DNA from 4 places in the Citrobacter sp. Cm046 genome. Region 1 is predicted to be linked to each of the others. Evidence: predicted binding sites of a transcription regulator. Region 1 holds the regulator's gene; each other region holds the start of a gene.

Evidence for each region. The regulator LexA, encoded in region 1, represses DNA repair genes until DNA is damaged. The targets are predictions, from matches to a motif close to TNCTGTATGTACATACAGNA.
Region 2: OGX98_RS09455 (metal-dependent hydrolase) is a predicted target of LexA. The motif match lies at 1,866-1,885, and genes of this name have one in related genera.
Region 3: dinG (ATP-dependent DNA helicase DinG) is a predicted target of LexA. The motif match lies at 1,755-1,774, and genes of this name have one in related genera.
Region 4: mutH (DNA mismatch repair endonuclease MutH) is a predicted target of LexA. The motif match lies at 1,511-1,530, and genes of this name have one in related genera.

What each region holds. Positions count from the first base shown of each region.
Region 1 covers NZ_JAOWGP010000007.1:49,533-52,706, forward strand. The annotation lists gene plsB (glycerol-3-phosphate 1-O-acyltransferase PlsB) at 1-345, opposite strand, end outside; gene OGX98_RS00260 (diacylglycerol kinase) at 517-885, shown strand; gene lexA (transcriptional repressor LexA) at 995-1,603, shown strand; gene dinF (MATE family efflux transporter DinF) at 1,725-3,044, shown strand.
Region 2 covers NZ_JAOWGP010000037.1:151,412-154,585, reverse strand. The annotation lists gene tcyP (cystine/sulfocysteine:cation symporter) at 1-1,128, opposite strand, end outside; gene OGX98_RS09455 (metal-dependent hydrolase) at 1,264-1,863, opposite strand; gene hxpB (hexitol phosphatase HxpB) at 2,009-2,677, opposite strand; gene OGX98_RS09445 (YniB family protein) at 2,847-3,174, shown strand, end outside.
Region 3 covers NZ_JAOWGP010000034.1:64,093-67,266, reverse strand. The annotation lists gene dinG (ATP-dependent DNA helicase DinG) at 1-1,740, opposite strand, end outside; gene OGX98_RS05165 (DASS family sodium-coupled anion symporter) at 1,918-3,174, opposite strand, start outside.
Region 4 covers NZ_JAOWGP010000042.1:51,351-54,524, reverse strand. The annotation lists gene ptsP (phosphoenolpyruvate--protein phosphotransferase) at 1-532, opposite strand, end outside; gene rppH (RNA pyrophosphohydrolase) at 545-1,075, opposite strand; gene mutH (DNA mismatch repair endonuclease MutH) at 1,760-2,452, shown strand; gene OGX98_RS14525 (TerC family protein) at 2,531-3,174, shown strand, end outside.

The DNA of each region.
Region 1 (3,174 bases):
ATTGCTGCGATGAAGGTCGAGATAGTTATGGAACAGCTTGATAGACTCTTCTTTAGGCGTGTAATAAGTGAAGACACGCGGGCCGCCGTGAATAAACACGTAGCGCGGCAGGAGAGTCCCGTCGATTTCCAACGGCTCCAGGGGGTCGGGGAGATCGTGAATCAGGCATTGAGCGCGCAGCGTTAGCAAGTCCGCTTTTGAGTTGTACGGCAAGACGTACATAATGGGACGCGAAGTGTCGAGCCCCAATTCCGGAGCAGGATCCGCCGGAATAGACTTGCTTTTTACCAGCACACTTAATGGTAAATTCAGTAATTTGTAGTAAATTCTTGGCCAGCCGGACATAAACGATGTAAAGCCTCTGGTTAATAATGCAAATGCGCTGCAAGGATATCAGAAAGTTTAGTGAATTTCTGGTGTATCCCGTCATACTTCGCGCTGCTTTGCATCAGCCCTGAAGTAAATAGGGTAACGGTACAATGACATTGACGCTAATAATGTAAAAAGGTTCTTTTGATGGCTAATAATACCACTGGGTTCACTCGAATTATCAAGGCAGCAGGCTATTCGTGGAAAGGTTTTCGTGCCGCATGGATTAATGAAGCGGCGTTTCGCCAGGAAAGTGTTGCCGTACTGCTGGGCGTCGCGATTGCTTGCTGGCTGGATGTTGATGCGATTACCCGTGTGCTGCTGATTGGCTCAGTGATGCTGGTGATGATTGTTGAAATTCTTAATAGCGCTATTGAGGCGGTGGTCGACCGTATCGGCTCTGAGTATCACGAACTCTCTGGCCGGGCGAAAGATATGGGATCGGCGGCGGTACTACTTTCTATTTTTGTTGCCTTGATCACCTGGGGCATCTTGTTGTGGTCGCATTTTCGATAAGCATTCCACAACTTCATAAATCTCCTGTTTTTTGTGCAGTTTGCGGTTCCAAAATCGCCTTTAGCTGTATATACTCACAGCATAACTGTATATACACCCAGGGGGCGGAATGAAAGCGTTAACGGCCAGGCAGCAAGAGGTGTTTGATCTCATTCGGGATCACATCAGCCAGACAGGTATGCCACCGACGCGTGCGGAGATCGCGCAGCGTTTGGGGTTCCGTTCCCCAAACGCAGCTGAAGAACACCTTAAAGCGCTGGCACGTAAAGGTGTGCTGGAAATTGTTTCTGGCGCATCGCGTGGAATTCGTCTGTTGCAGGAAGAAGAAGAGGGATTACCACTTGTCGGCCGTGTTGCGGCGGGTGAGCCTCTTCTGGCACAGCAGCATATTGAAGGCCATTATCAGGTTGATCCTTCACTGTTTAAACCCAGTGCCGATTTTTTACTGCGCGTCAGCGGAATGTCGATGAAAGATATCGGGATTATGGACGGTGATTTACTGGCCGTACATAAAACTCAGGATGTGCGTAATGGCCAGGTGGTTGTTGCACGCATTGACGATGAAGTTACGGTTAAGCGCCTGAAAAAACAGGGCAACAAGGTCGAACTTCTGCCAGAAAACAGCGAATTCAAGCCTATCGTAGTTGACCTGCGCGAGCAAAACTTCACTATTGAAGGGCTGGCGGTCGGCGTCATTCGTAACGGTGAGTGGTTGTAATTAAGTAGGCCGGATAAGGCGTTTACGCCGTCATCCGGCATCACTCTGGTCCGGTAGCGCCACGCTTACCGGGTCTACGAAAAACAATATTATCCATTTAACTCCTTCTCAGGCTTTCTGCATGCCTTTCTTTACCTCTTCCGACAAAGCACTTTGGCTCCTTGCCCTACCGATGATCTTCTCCAATATCACTGTCCCCCTGCTGGGGCTGGTGGACACCGCAGTGATTGGTCATCTGGAGAGTCCGGTCTATCTTGGCGGCGTAGCCGTTGGCGCAACGGCGACCAGTTTTCTCTTTATGCTGTTGCTCTTTTTACGCATGAGCACCACTGGGCTGACGGCCCAGGCATTTGGCGCGAAAGATCCGCAGGCACTGGCTCGCGCGCTGGTGCAACCGTTGCTCCTGGCGCTGGGAGCAGGGGCTGCGATTGCCCTGTTCAGGACGCCAATTATCGATCTGGCGCTGCATATAGTTGGTGGCAGTGAGGCGGTACTGGAGCAAGCCCGGCGCTTCCTTGAAATTCGTTGGCTCAGCGCGCCAGCCTCTCTGGCAAACCTGGTGCTGCTGGGCTGGTTGCTGGGCGTCCAGTATGCCCGTGCGCCGGTTATCCTGCTCATTGTTGGTAATATTCTCAACATTGTGCTCGATTTATGGCTGGTGATGGGCTTGCATATGAACGTGCAAGGCGCTGCACTGGCAACTGTGATTGCCGAATATGCCACATTGCTGATTGGTCTTCTGATGGTGCGCAAGGTTCTCCATTTGCGTGGTGTCTCGCTTGCGATGCTGAAGCTTGCATGGCGCGGCAATTTTCGCCGTCTGCTGGCGCTTAACCGCGACATTATGCTGCGTTCGCTGTTGCTACAACTCTGTTTTGGCGCCATTACGGTACTGGGCGCGCGCCTTGGTGGTGACATCATTGCGGTAAATGCCGTCCTGATGACTCTGCTGACGTTTACAGCTTATGCGCTGGACGGGTTTGCCTACGCCGTCGAAGCTCATTCTGGTCAGGCTTATGGCGCGCGCGATGGCGGTCAGTTACTGGATGTCTGGAGGGCGGCATGTAGGCAGTCGGGTATTGTGGCAATTCTGTTTTCCCTGATATACGCCCTGTTCGGTGAACAGATTATTGCGCTGCTAACCTCTCTGCCCCAGATTCAACTACTGGCCGATCGTTATCTTATCTGGCAGGTGATTTTGCCGCTGGTGGGCGTCTGGTGTTACCTGCTGGACGGCATGTTTATTGGTGCGACGCGAGCGGCAGAAATGCGTAACAGTATGGCCGTCGCTGCCGCGGGATTTGCATTAACGTTATTTGCTTTACCACTGTTGGGAAACCACGGTTTATGGCTGGCGTTAACCGTTTTCCTCGCGCTGCGCGGGCTCTCACTGGCCTTCATCTGGCGGCGTCACTGGCGTAATGGTACCTGGTTCGCCTGACCCAGATGGTTAAAAATTCTGAATAGTTAATAATTCCTGGAATCACTGACTACACTTAATCTCACGTCCAGCGAAAACATAACATGTCTGGATATAGCACTCTCGCTATTCACAACCTAACGATGAGGAC
Region 2 (3,174 bases), on a different contig from region 1:
TACCAGCGTCGCAATCCATATTGGATCCAGCGGATTAATACCGACAGTCGGTGCAACCATCACGGCCAGCATGGCAGGATACAGGCCGGCACAACCGTTTTGCCCAATCGTTGCGCCAAAAGAAGCCGCAAAGCTGGCAATGGACTCCGGTACACCCAGACGACGAGTTTGTGCTTCAACGTTCAGCGGAATAGACGCGGCGCTGGAACGGCTGGTGAATGCGAAAGTCAGTACAGGCCAGACTTTACGGAAATATTTCAGTGGGCTAACACCGTTAATGCCCAGCAGGATACCGTGAACCACGAACATAATACCCAGGCCGAGATAAGAGGCCACGACAAAGCTACCGAGCTTAATGATGTCCTGCAGGTTTGAACCCGCAACGACTTTGGTCATCAGTGCCAGCACACCGTACGGCGTCAGTTGCATAACCAGACGAACCAGTTTCATCACCCAGCTTTGCAAGGTATCGATAGCGGTTAATACACGTTCGCCTTTCGGGGCATCATCTTTCAGCAGTTTAAGCGCTGCAACACCGAGGAATGCCGCGAAAATAACCACGCTGATAATCGAAGTCGGGTTAGCACCGGTCAGATCGGCAAACGGGTTTTTCGGGATGAACGACAGCACCAGTTGCGGAACGCTGAGGTCAGCGACTTTGCCAGCATAATTGGTTTCAATGGCGTTCAGACGTGCGGTTTCAGCACCGCCCTGCACCAGACCTTCTGCCGTCAGGCCGAACAGGTTGGTGACCAGCACCCCCACCAGAGCAGCTATCAGCGTGGTAAACAATAACGTTCCGATAGTCAGGAAGCTAATTTTACCCAGTTGGGAAGCGTTATGCAGACGTGCAACGGCGCTAAGGATAGAGGCAAACACCAGCGGCATAACAATCATTTGCAGTAGTTGGACATAGCCATTGCCGACAATGTTGAACCATTGTACGGAATCTTTCAGCACCTGGCTGTCAGAGCCGTAGATGGTGTGCAGGGCAAGGCCAAAAACCACGCCCATGACAAGACCAACCAGTACTTTTTTGGCCAGACTCCACTGTTTGTGACGGGTTTGCGCCAGCAGTAACAGCAGTATGGCGAACACGATAATGTTCGCGATTAATGGAAAGTTCATCCCCGTTCTCCTGATCTTTTTATATATATCACCGTGCTACAGTGATTCTGTTGGCGCAAGATTAGCAGAATCTGTGATGTGCCTCTTATATTCAAATGGAATTGTTTATTCCGAAATGACATTTTGGCTGAATTATTAATCAGCCTGGTGTTTTATAAACCGATTAAATTGCATTTGCAGCGTGTTAATCATCTGCGATGACCAGCGTACGGCACTATTCTCTGGCATTGTTTGTGGCATCCAGATAGACCATGCGAACAGCGCCATGCATAAAAAACGCTCCAGTTGATTACCTTTTTGCGGCACGAGGATCGGCAAGCGAAAGCGCCAACGGCAAGGCCAGAGCAGGGGAACACCAGCGGGCGTCAACATATCCGCCACAATGTGGCTGAGATAACCAAGTACCATCCCTTGTAACGCATCAGCCGGGATTATCCAGGTATCGGGTACTTTCAGATAAAATGTTGTCAACAGGGCAAAGACTGCCAGCAGGCTGTGTGTAAATCCACGGTGGCCAAACGCCCGGGCAATTGGTTTTGATATCCATTTCAGACGCTGACCAAGCAGAGATTTAGGATGATCAATATCGGGCAGCAGGCACGTCAAAATTGCTGAAGGAACAATATGCCACCAGTCACCCTGAGCGAGAACGGGCGTCAGCTCGGCATTTTTGGCAAATACCGCACAGGCTATAGAAAAAAGAAGGTGGCCTTCCGCCGTCATGATAAAACCCAATAAACTGTCAATTCATACAGTATAGGGGTTTTATACAGTAGGCGGAAGAGGTGACGTTGTAACCCTTTGTCACAATTATGCTCTCAGCGTGCGCTGGAACACGATCGACAATCTGCGGGCAATGCTGCCATTGCCCGTTGGATGATTACTCGTGCAGATGCACGGCGGTAAGTTCGGTCAGTGATGTCAGTTTGACGTCGGCAAGAACAAATCGCGGATCGTCCTGATTCTCATGCGCCGGTACGACAATGGAGCGCATTCGTGCCGCTCTGGAGGCGATCATGCCGTTTACGGAGTCTTCCAGTGCCACACAGGATAATGGATCAACGCCCAGCTTGGCTGCGCAGTCGAGGTAAACCTGGGGATGCGGTTTGCTGTAGGGCAGTTTTTCAGCAGAGGCCAGCGCATCGAAGCTGTCGCGGAGATCAAACATTGCCAGCACTTTTTCCAGCATGTGCAGCGGTGAGGCAGACGCAAGCCCAACCAGCAGCCCCTGGGATTTACACAGCGCGACAGCTTCACGTACGCCGGGTAACAGAGGCCGGGTCTCTTCAACCAGCGAAATAGCCCGGGTGATGATACGATCCGTGACTTCCTGGCGTGAGGGGCCGTTCCATGGTTGCTGGGCAAACCAGAGATCAACAACCATGTCGATACGCAATCCCAGTGTATCCGGAAGCTCATGGCGGCGAGTGATATCTACGCCTAAACTTGCGATGACATCCAGTTCGGCCTGATCCCAGAGTGGCTCTGAATCGACCAGTAATCCATCCATATCGAAAATTGCAGCAAGAATTTGACGCGGGGTTGACATCACAACCTCTCCTTTGAGAATTAAACAGCGGGATTAAGAGCGTAACTGAACTCGCTCTAAGCGTTCATTATGGCTAATCCTTTATTATATCGCCTTTAAAGATCAGGCGAAAACAGTTATCAACGGGTAAACTTAGGCCAAAATGACACGTCTTAATCAAGGGGAACTCATGACGTATCAACAAGCTGGACGCATTGCTGTCTTGAAAAGGCTGGTGGGGTGGATAATCTTTATCCCGGCGCTGATTTCAACGCTAGTTTCAGTACTGAAGTTTATGTATGCGCACAGTGAAAAACAGGAAGGCATTAACGCCGTAATGCTAGATTTTGCTCACGTTATGATTGACATGATGCGGGTGAATACACCATTTCTTAATGTGTTTTGGTATAACTCGCCGACGCCAGATTTTCAAAGCGGCCTGAACCTCGTTTTCTGGCTGATTTTTATTCTTATCTTTATCGGTCTGGCGTTGCAGGATTCTGGTGCCAGGATGAGCC
Region 3 (3,174 bases), on a different contig from region 1:
CACTCGCTTACGGTGCAGCTCCACCAGACGATAACGCGGTTGATCGCCCTGTACCAGCAACAACAGGCGCAGATCGGTCACATGCTCAAGAAAACGCTGCATCGCGCGCCCGCTGGCAAACAGCACCAGCATGCCCTGATGTTTTTTGCTTTCCAGTTGCTCGCGAAAATAGGCCGCCATTTCCGCTATATGCTGCTCTTCATTATCAATCAATGGCTCATAGCGCATCTGAGGAATAACGATCTTGCCTTGCTCAACATGATTAAACGGTGAATCGAGCGCGACAAACCTGTCTCCTGCTTTTTCTTTCAGGCCGCTCATTTCCTGCAGGCGCGAGAAACTGTTGAGCGAGCGTAAGGTAGCTGAAGTGACAATAATATGCGGTACGCTGCGCCACAGCAGCCGTTCAAGCTGATCGCTGACGCGGATCCCCACGCAGTGGAACCAGACATGGATCTGTCCGTCACGCACATCGCGCGTCACCCATTTAGTCACCGGCGCACCTGATGATTGCGCAAGCGACGCCAGCCGCCACAGTTTACTCTGCGCTTCGAACATACCCAGCGCCCGGTTCATCTGCAAAATGACCCGGTGCAGACGCACGATATCGTGGCTGCCGGTTTTTTCGCTGAGATCGTTGAGGAACAGTTCCGCCAGACCGCGCAACATTTCCGTCAACTTCGCCAGACGCTGACAAATTTCCATCACTTCCGCAGGCAACTCGCCCATTGCAAAGCGGTGTTCGGCCTCCTGCGTGGCGGGCAGATACAGATTGAGAATGTTGTTTAATGAAGCGATCAGTTCGTACAGTTCTTCGCAGTGGGCGTTCAGCCGCTCAGGATTAGCCAGCGGTGGCGTGGTTTTCGGACGGAACTGCTCCAGGCAGGTACCGACTAATTTGCTGAACAGATCCAACTGGAGTCGATACCAGGGTGCCGTAATTTCCGCACTCATTTCCAGCGCATCGCGTGCAACATCTGGCAAGTGGTGACCTTCATCAAGAACCAGCAACAGGTTTTTCGGTTCCGGTAAAACGGCCTCGCTTTCCATAGCCGCCATCACCAGTGCGTGGTTCGCCACCACCACTTCAGCTTCCTGAATTTCCCGGCGGGCAACAAAAAATGGACATTCACGATAGTAGTGACAGTTACGGTTCAGACAACTGGCTTTATCGGTGCTCAGACGCTGCCAGAGTCCGTCGTCAATGGCGATATCCGTATGGTCGCGAAGCCCGTCCCACTTGTAGCTGTCGAGATCGCCTTTCAGCCTGGCACAGCGCTTTTGTTCTTCCTGGTTATTTGGCGTCAGTTCATCGTCGAGGAACGCCAGCAGATCCTGCTGATTAGGTTCGGTACTGGCTAATGCAGCTAAATTTCGTGGACAGACATAGCGTCCGCGACCAAAGGCAGCGGTAAAACGCAGATCAGGGATAATTTTTCGCAGCAGCGGCAGATCTTTACTGTAGATTTGATCCTGCAACGCAACGTTGGCGGTGCTGACCACCAGCGTTTTTTGTTCTTCACGCGCAATGGCAATACCGGGGATCAGGTACGATAACGTTTTCCCTACGCCAGTCGGTGCTTCAATCGCCAGATGCCGCCCTTCTTCTCCAGTCAGCGTTTTAGCGACATCAGCAATCATCTGCCGCTGTGGTGCTCGGGGAATAAAGTCGGGGATCTGTTCCTGAAGCGCCTTATACCAGGCGGCAATTTGCGCTTTTAGCGCAGCAGTTAATGCCATGAGAAAACCTGAAATACTGTATAAACAGCCACTATTGTGGCACATTTCAGGCGCTGGATGTACCTTTTTCCCCCAAACTGGAAAGCGCTTCGCAACTCGGGTTCACTTTGCCGGATGTCGGCTTACGCCTTATCCGGCCTGCATTTATACATATTGCAGGCCGAATAAGCGTATCGGTTAATAGTATCCCAGTAGCTTCCACCACAGCATACCCACGGCAAAAATGATAATCACATTCACCGTCACCACGCAGAGGTTGATTTTGTAAAAGCGCGGTCGTTCAAAATAACCTTGCGCAAAATAGATTGGGCCAGGTCCGCCGCCATACTCCGTATTACCCCACATCAGATTGCTGAAAATACCGAAGCAAATAGCCACCATCATCGGCGGTGCGCCTGCAGCGATCGCGGTGGCCGCAAAAGGTGCGTACAGCGCCGCTACATGTCCGGTCGCGGTTGCAAAGAGATAATGGACGTAAATATAGAGGATCCCCAACATAATAAAGGACTCTATCGCGCCAAATCCCTGAATACCGCTACCCAGCTTGATCGTCATCCATTTAATAAAGCCCAGATCGGCAAGCCCGGTCGCGAGGCTGATAATGACGCTAAACCAGATCACCGTATCCCAGGCCGCATGGTCATTGAGCAGGCTTTTCCAGCTCACGGCGCCCGAGGCGAACAGATAAGCAGCCAATCCCAGTCCGACTGACGTCGCAGACAATCCTGTGATCAAACTTGTGCCCCAGCCAACCAACGCCAGCACAAAGCCGAAAGCGACTTTTTTCTCGTTGCTGCTCATCGCGCCGAGTTCCCCCAGCGCCTGCTTACCCATCGCTTTTGCCTCTGGCGTGCGCTTAAGCTCAGGATCCAGCAACTTATAAACCAATAGCGGCATCAGGCAAAAACAAACCATCGCCGGGACCACTGCGGAAACAAACCACCCGCCCCAGGTTATCTCAACGCCTAATGAGGATTTCGCCAGGCTCGCCACCAGCGGATTCGCCGCCATCCCGGTGAGAAATATCGCCCCGGTAATCGGCGTAAACTGAAAGCACACCATGGTTAAGAAATCGCCAATACGTTTGCCCGTTACCCCAGGAGCCGAGCCCAGCACATCATTAATTGAACGCGTGATAGGGAAAATAATCCCCCCGGAACGCGCGGTCACCGACGGCATTGCCGGGGCCATAATCAGATCGGAAACCCCCAGCGAGTAGGCGATACCCAGACTGCTACCGCCAAAAAGCGACAACATCTTATACGCAATACGTTTCCCCAGACCCGAGGTGACAAACCCCAGAGAAAGGACATAGGCGCAGAAGATGAGCCATACCGTGCCGGAAGCAAACCCGGAAAGCGCTTTCGCCTCTGGCAACGTTTTGGTAAAAATCACCACGCAAAGCGCAATCAACATGACCGCCCCCGAAGGGAG
Region 4 (3,174 bases), on a different contig from region 1:
GCGCTGCGGGCAGCGCACGAATGCGCGTTTGGCGGTATTGACCGAACAGCGCGGTAAGCTGCGACTGAGAAAGAATGGCTGCCATTTGCGTGGCAAGCGTGACCAGGAAGGACTCTTCACTTTCATCGTACTGGCGCAACTCGCGCTGCTGTACGACCAGCACACCTAATAGCTGGCGGCGCTGGATGATCGGGACGCCTAAGAACGCACGAAAACGCTCTTCTTTCACTGAAGGAATATATTTGAAGCTCGGATGTTTTTGCGCATCGGCAAGGTTGATAGGTTCCGCCAGCCTGCCAACCAGGCCAACGATCCCTTCATCAAACGCGAGTGCAACAGTGCGACCGCGTGGTTTTTTGAGTCCCCGGGTCGCCATGAGGTAATAACAACGTCGGTCGTGGTCGGCCAGATAGACCGAGCAGACCTCTGTATCCATCGCAAGACAGATGTCAGTAACCAGAATATTCAGCGCCTCATTAAGGCGTGGAGCACTGGCTACCTTTTCGACTATTTCGCGCAGGCGGGTGAGCATAATTTGCGTAGCTTAACCTCTTTTACGTCTGTACGCAGGCGGGCTTTGCGGCTTAGGAGTACTTTCCTGAAGCGCCATCACAACACTTGCGAATTCTTTCATCACCCTGCGATAAACATCGCGTTTAAATGACACCACCTGTCGAACCGGATACCAGTAACTCACCCAGCGCCAGCCATCAAACTCAGGTGTACTACTGGTTTGCATATTGATTTCAGCATCGCTACTGATCAATTGCAGAAGAAACCATTTTTGTTTCTGGCCGATACAAACCGGCTTCGTGTCCCAACGCACCAAACGTTTCGGTAACTTGTAACGCAACCAGTTACGAGTAGAAGCGAGGATCCGTACATCTTTACGGCTGAGCCCCACTTCTTCAAAGAGTTCCCGGTACATCGCCTGCTCTGCTGTCTCTCCTGCGTTTATCCCACCTTGTGGAAATTGCCAGGAGTGCTGACCAAATCGCCGGGCCCACATGACCTGCCCCTGGCGGTTACAAATTACTATCCCTACATTCGGGCGGTAGCCATCGTCATCAATCACCGGACTACCTCAACATAAACCTTATATACAAACGATTGTTTCACACTCCTGGGAGGCGGTAAACCACTCTGTTAAGGACACGATACTCTAATAACAATTGAATAACTCACAGCAAAGGCCCGAGTTATAAACAGAGGGAGCACTGCCAGGACGATTTTATTCACCTTTTCTGTGGATATAGTTGTGAAGAAGTACGGAATTACTATGGGAAAACCCGGAACAGTCTGAATAAGACCTTCGTCACACATAAAAAATAGTCTTATATATTCATTAAGTTAAACTCGGGATCAGGAGATAATCACACAGAAACGTGACGATCATCACGCATACGATCTTCGAGCTGATGAAAGATCAACCAGCGTTGGTTTTATCCACAGATTATGCCAATAAGTTAGGCACAATTTGTGTAAAAATTCGATTTTCGTCGCACGTCAAGGCTGTAAATTGAAACAGTAGTAGGGTTTTTTCACAGTTATCCCATCTTTCTGTGGATAACATGGTGTAAGATCCTGTTCATTGTCAGTGACCAGAATTGGAAAACCTGAATTGCTGTTGCGCAACTCCGCGAATTGAAATCTAAAAACCAATATAAATCATATAATTGAATATAGCATGTGGAAAAAGATAAACTCTGTCCACACGGTATAAAATCATTGCTCATTTTTTCGCCTAAGGTATAACCCAATGCCAGAACTCCATCCGTTACTTTTACCTCCTGAATCTGAGACTCAGTTGCTTACCCAGGCACGACAACTCTCAGGCTACGCTTTGGGAGAGTTGGCGACGATGGCGGGTCTTGTTACGCCAAAGGATTTAAAGCGGGACAAAGGCTGGATTGGCGTGCTGCTGGAGATATGGCTTGGCGCCAGTGCGGGCAGTAAGCCAGAACAGGATTTTGCCGCGCTCGGCGTGGAGCTGAAAACAATCCCTGTGGACAGTCTTGGCAGACCGCTGGAAACCACCTTTGTTTGCGTAGCGCCACTGACCGGCAATACAGGCGTAACGTGGGAAACCAGCCATGTCCGGCACAAACTCAAACGCGTACTGTGGATCCCCGTTGAAGGTGAACGCAATATACCGCTGGCTGAACGGCGCGTCGGCTCTCCGCTACTGTGGAGCCCAAATGAAGAAGAGGACCGACAATTGCGTCTGGACTGGGAAGAGTTAATGGACATGATTGTGTTGGGTCACGTCGAGCGCATTACCGCTCGCCATGGGGAAGTACTACAACTACGCCCAAAAGCCGCCAATGCCAGAGCGCTTACCGAGGCAATTGGTGCCAATGGCGAACCAATCCTGACCTTGCCACGCGGGTTTTACCTTAAAAAGAACTTCACTCGTGCCTTACTGGAGCGACATTTTTTATTCCAGCCCTAATAGGCACTGCCCGGCCTTTCACCCGCCGCGTTACGGGCCTATAATTAGCGCTTCTTTTTTTTGGCAGGACTTTGTTCGATGTTATTTGCATGGATAACCGATCCTAACGCCTGGCTTGCGCTCGGTACGCTGACGCTGCTGGAGATCGTTCTCGGGATCGACAATATTATTTTCCTCTCTCTGGTAGTTGCCAAACTTCCGACCGCGCAACGCAGTCACGCCCGACGTATTGGGCTGGCGGCAGCGATGCTCATGCGTCTGGCTTTGCTGGCCTCTATCGCCTGGGTAACTCGTTTGACAAACCCGTTATTCGAGGTGTTTGGCGAGGCGATATCCGCACGAGATCTCATACTTCTGCTCGGTGGATTATTCCTGATCTGGAAAGCCAGCAAAGAGATCCACGAGTCGATTGAAGGTGAAGAGGAGGGGCTGAAAACTCGCGTATCCTCTTTCCTGGGTGCGATTGTGCAGATCATGTTGTTAGACATTATTTTCAGTCTGGACTCCGTCATCACCGCGGTAGGCTTGTCCGATCATCTGTTTATCATGATGGCGGCGGTGGTCATCGCCGTGGGTGTGATGATGTTTGCAGCACGCCCAATAGGCGAGTTTGTGGATCGTCACCCTTCGGTAAAAATGCTGGCACTCTCTTTCCTGATTCTGGTTGGTTTCACGCTGATTCTGGAAAGTTTCGATGTCCATGTACCGAAAGGATACATTTA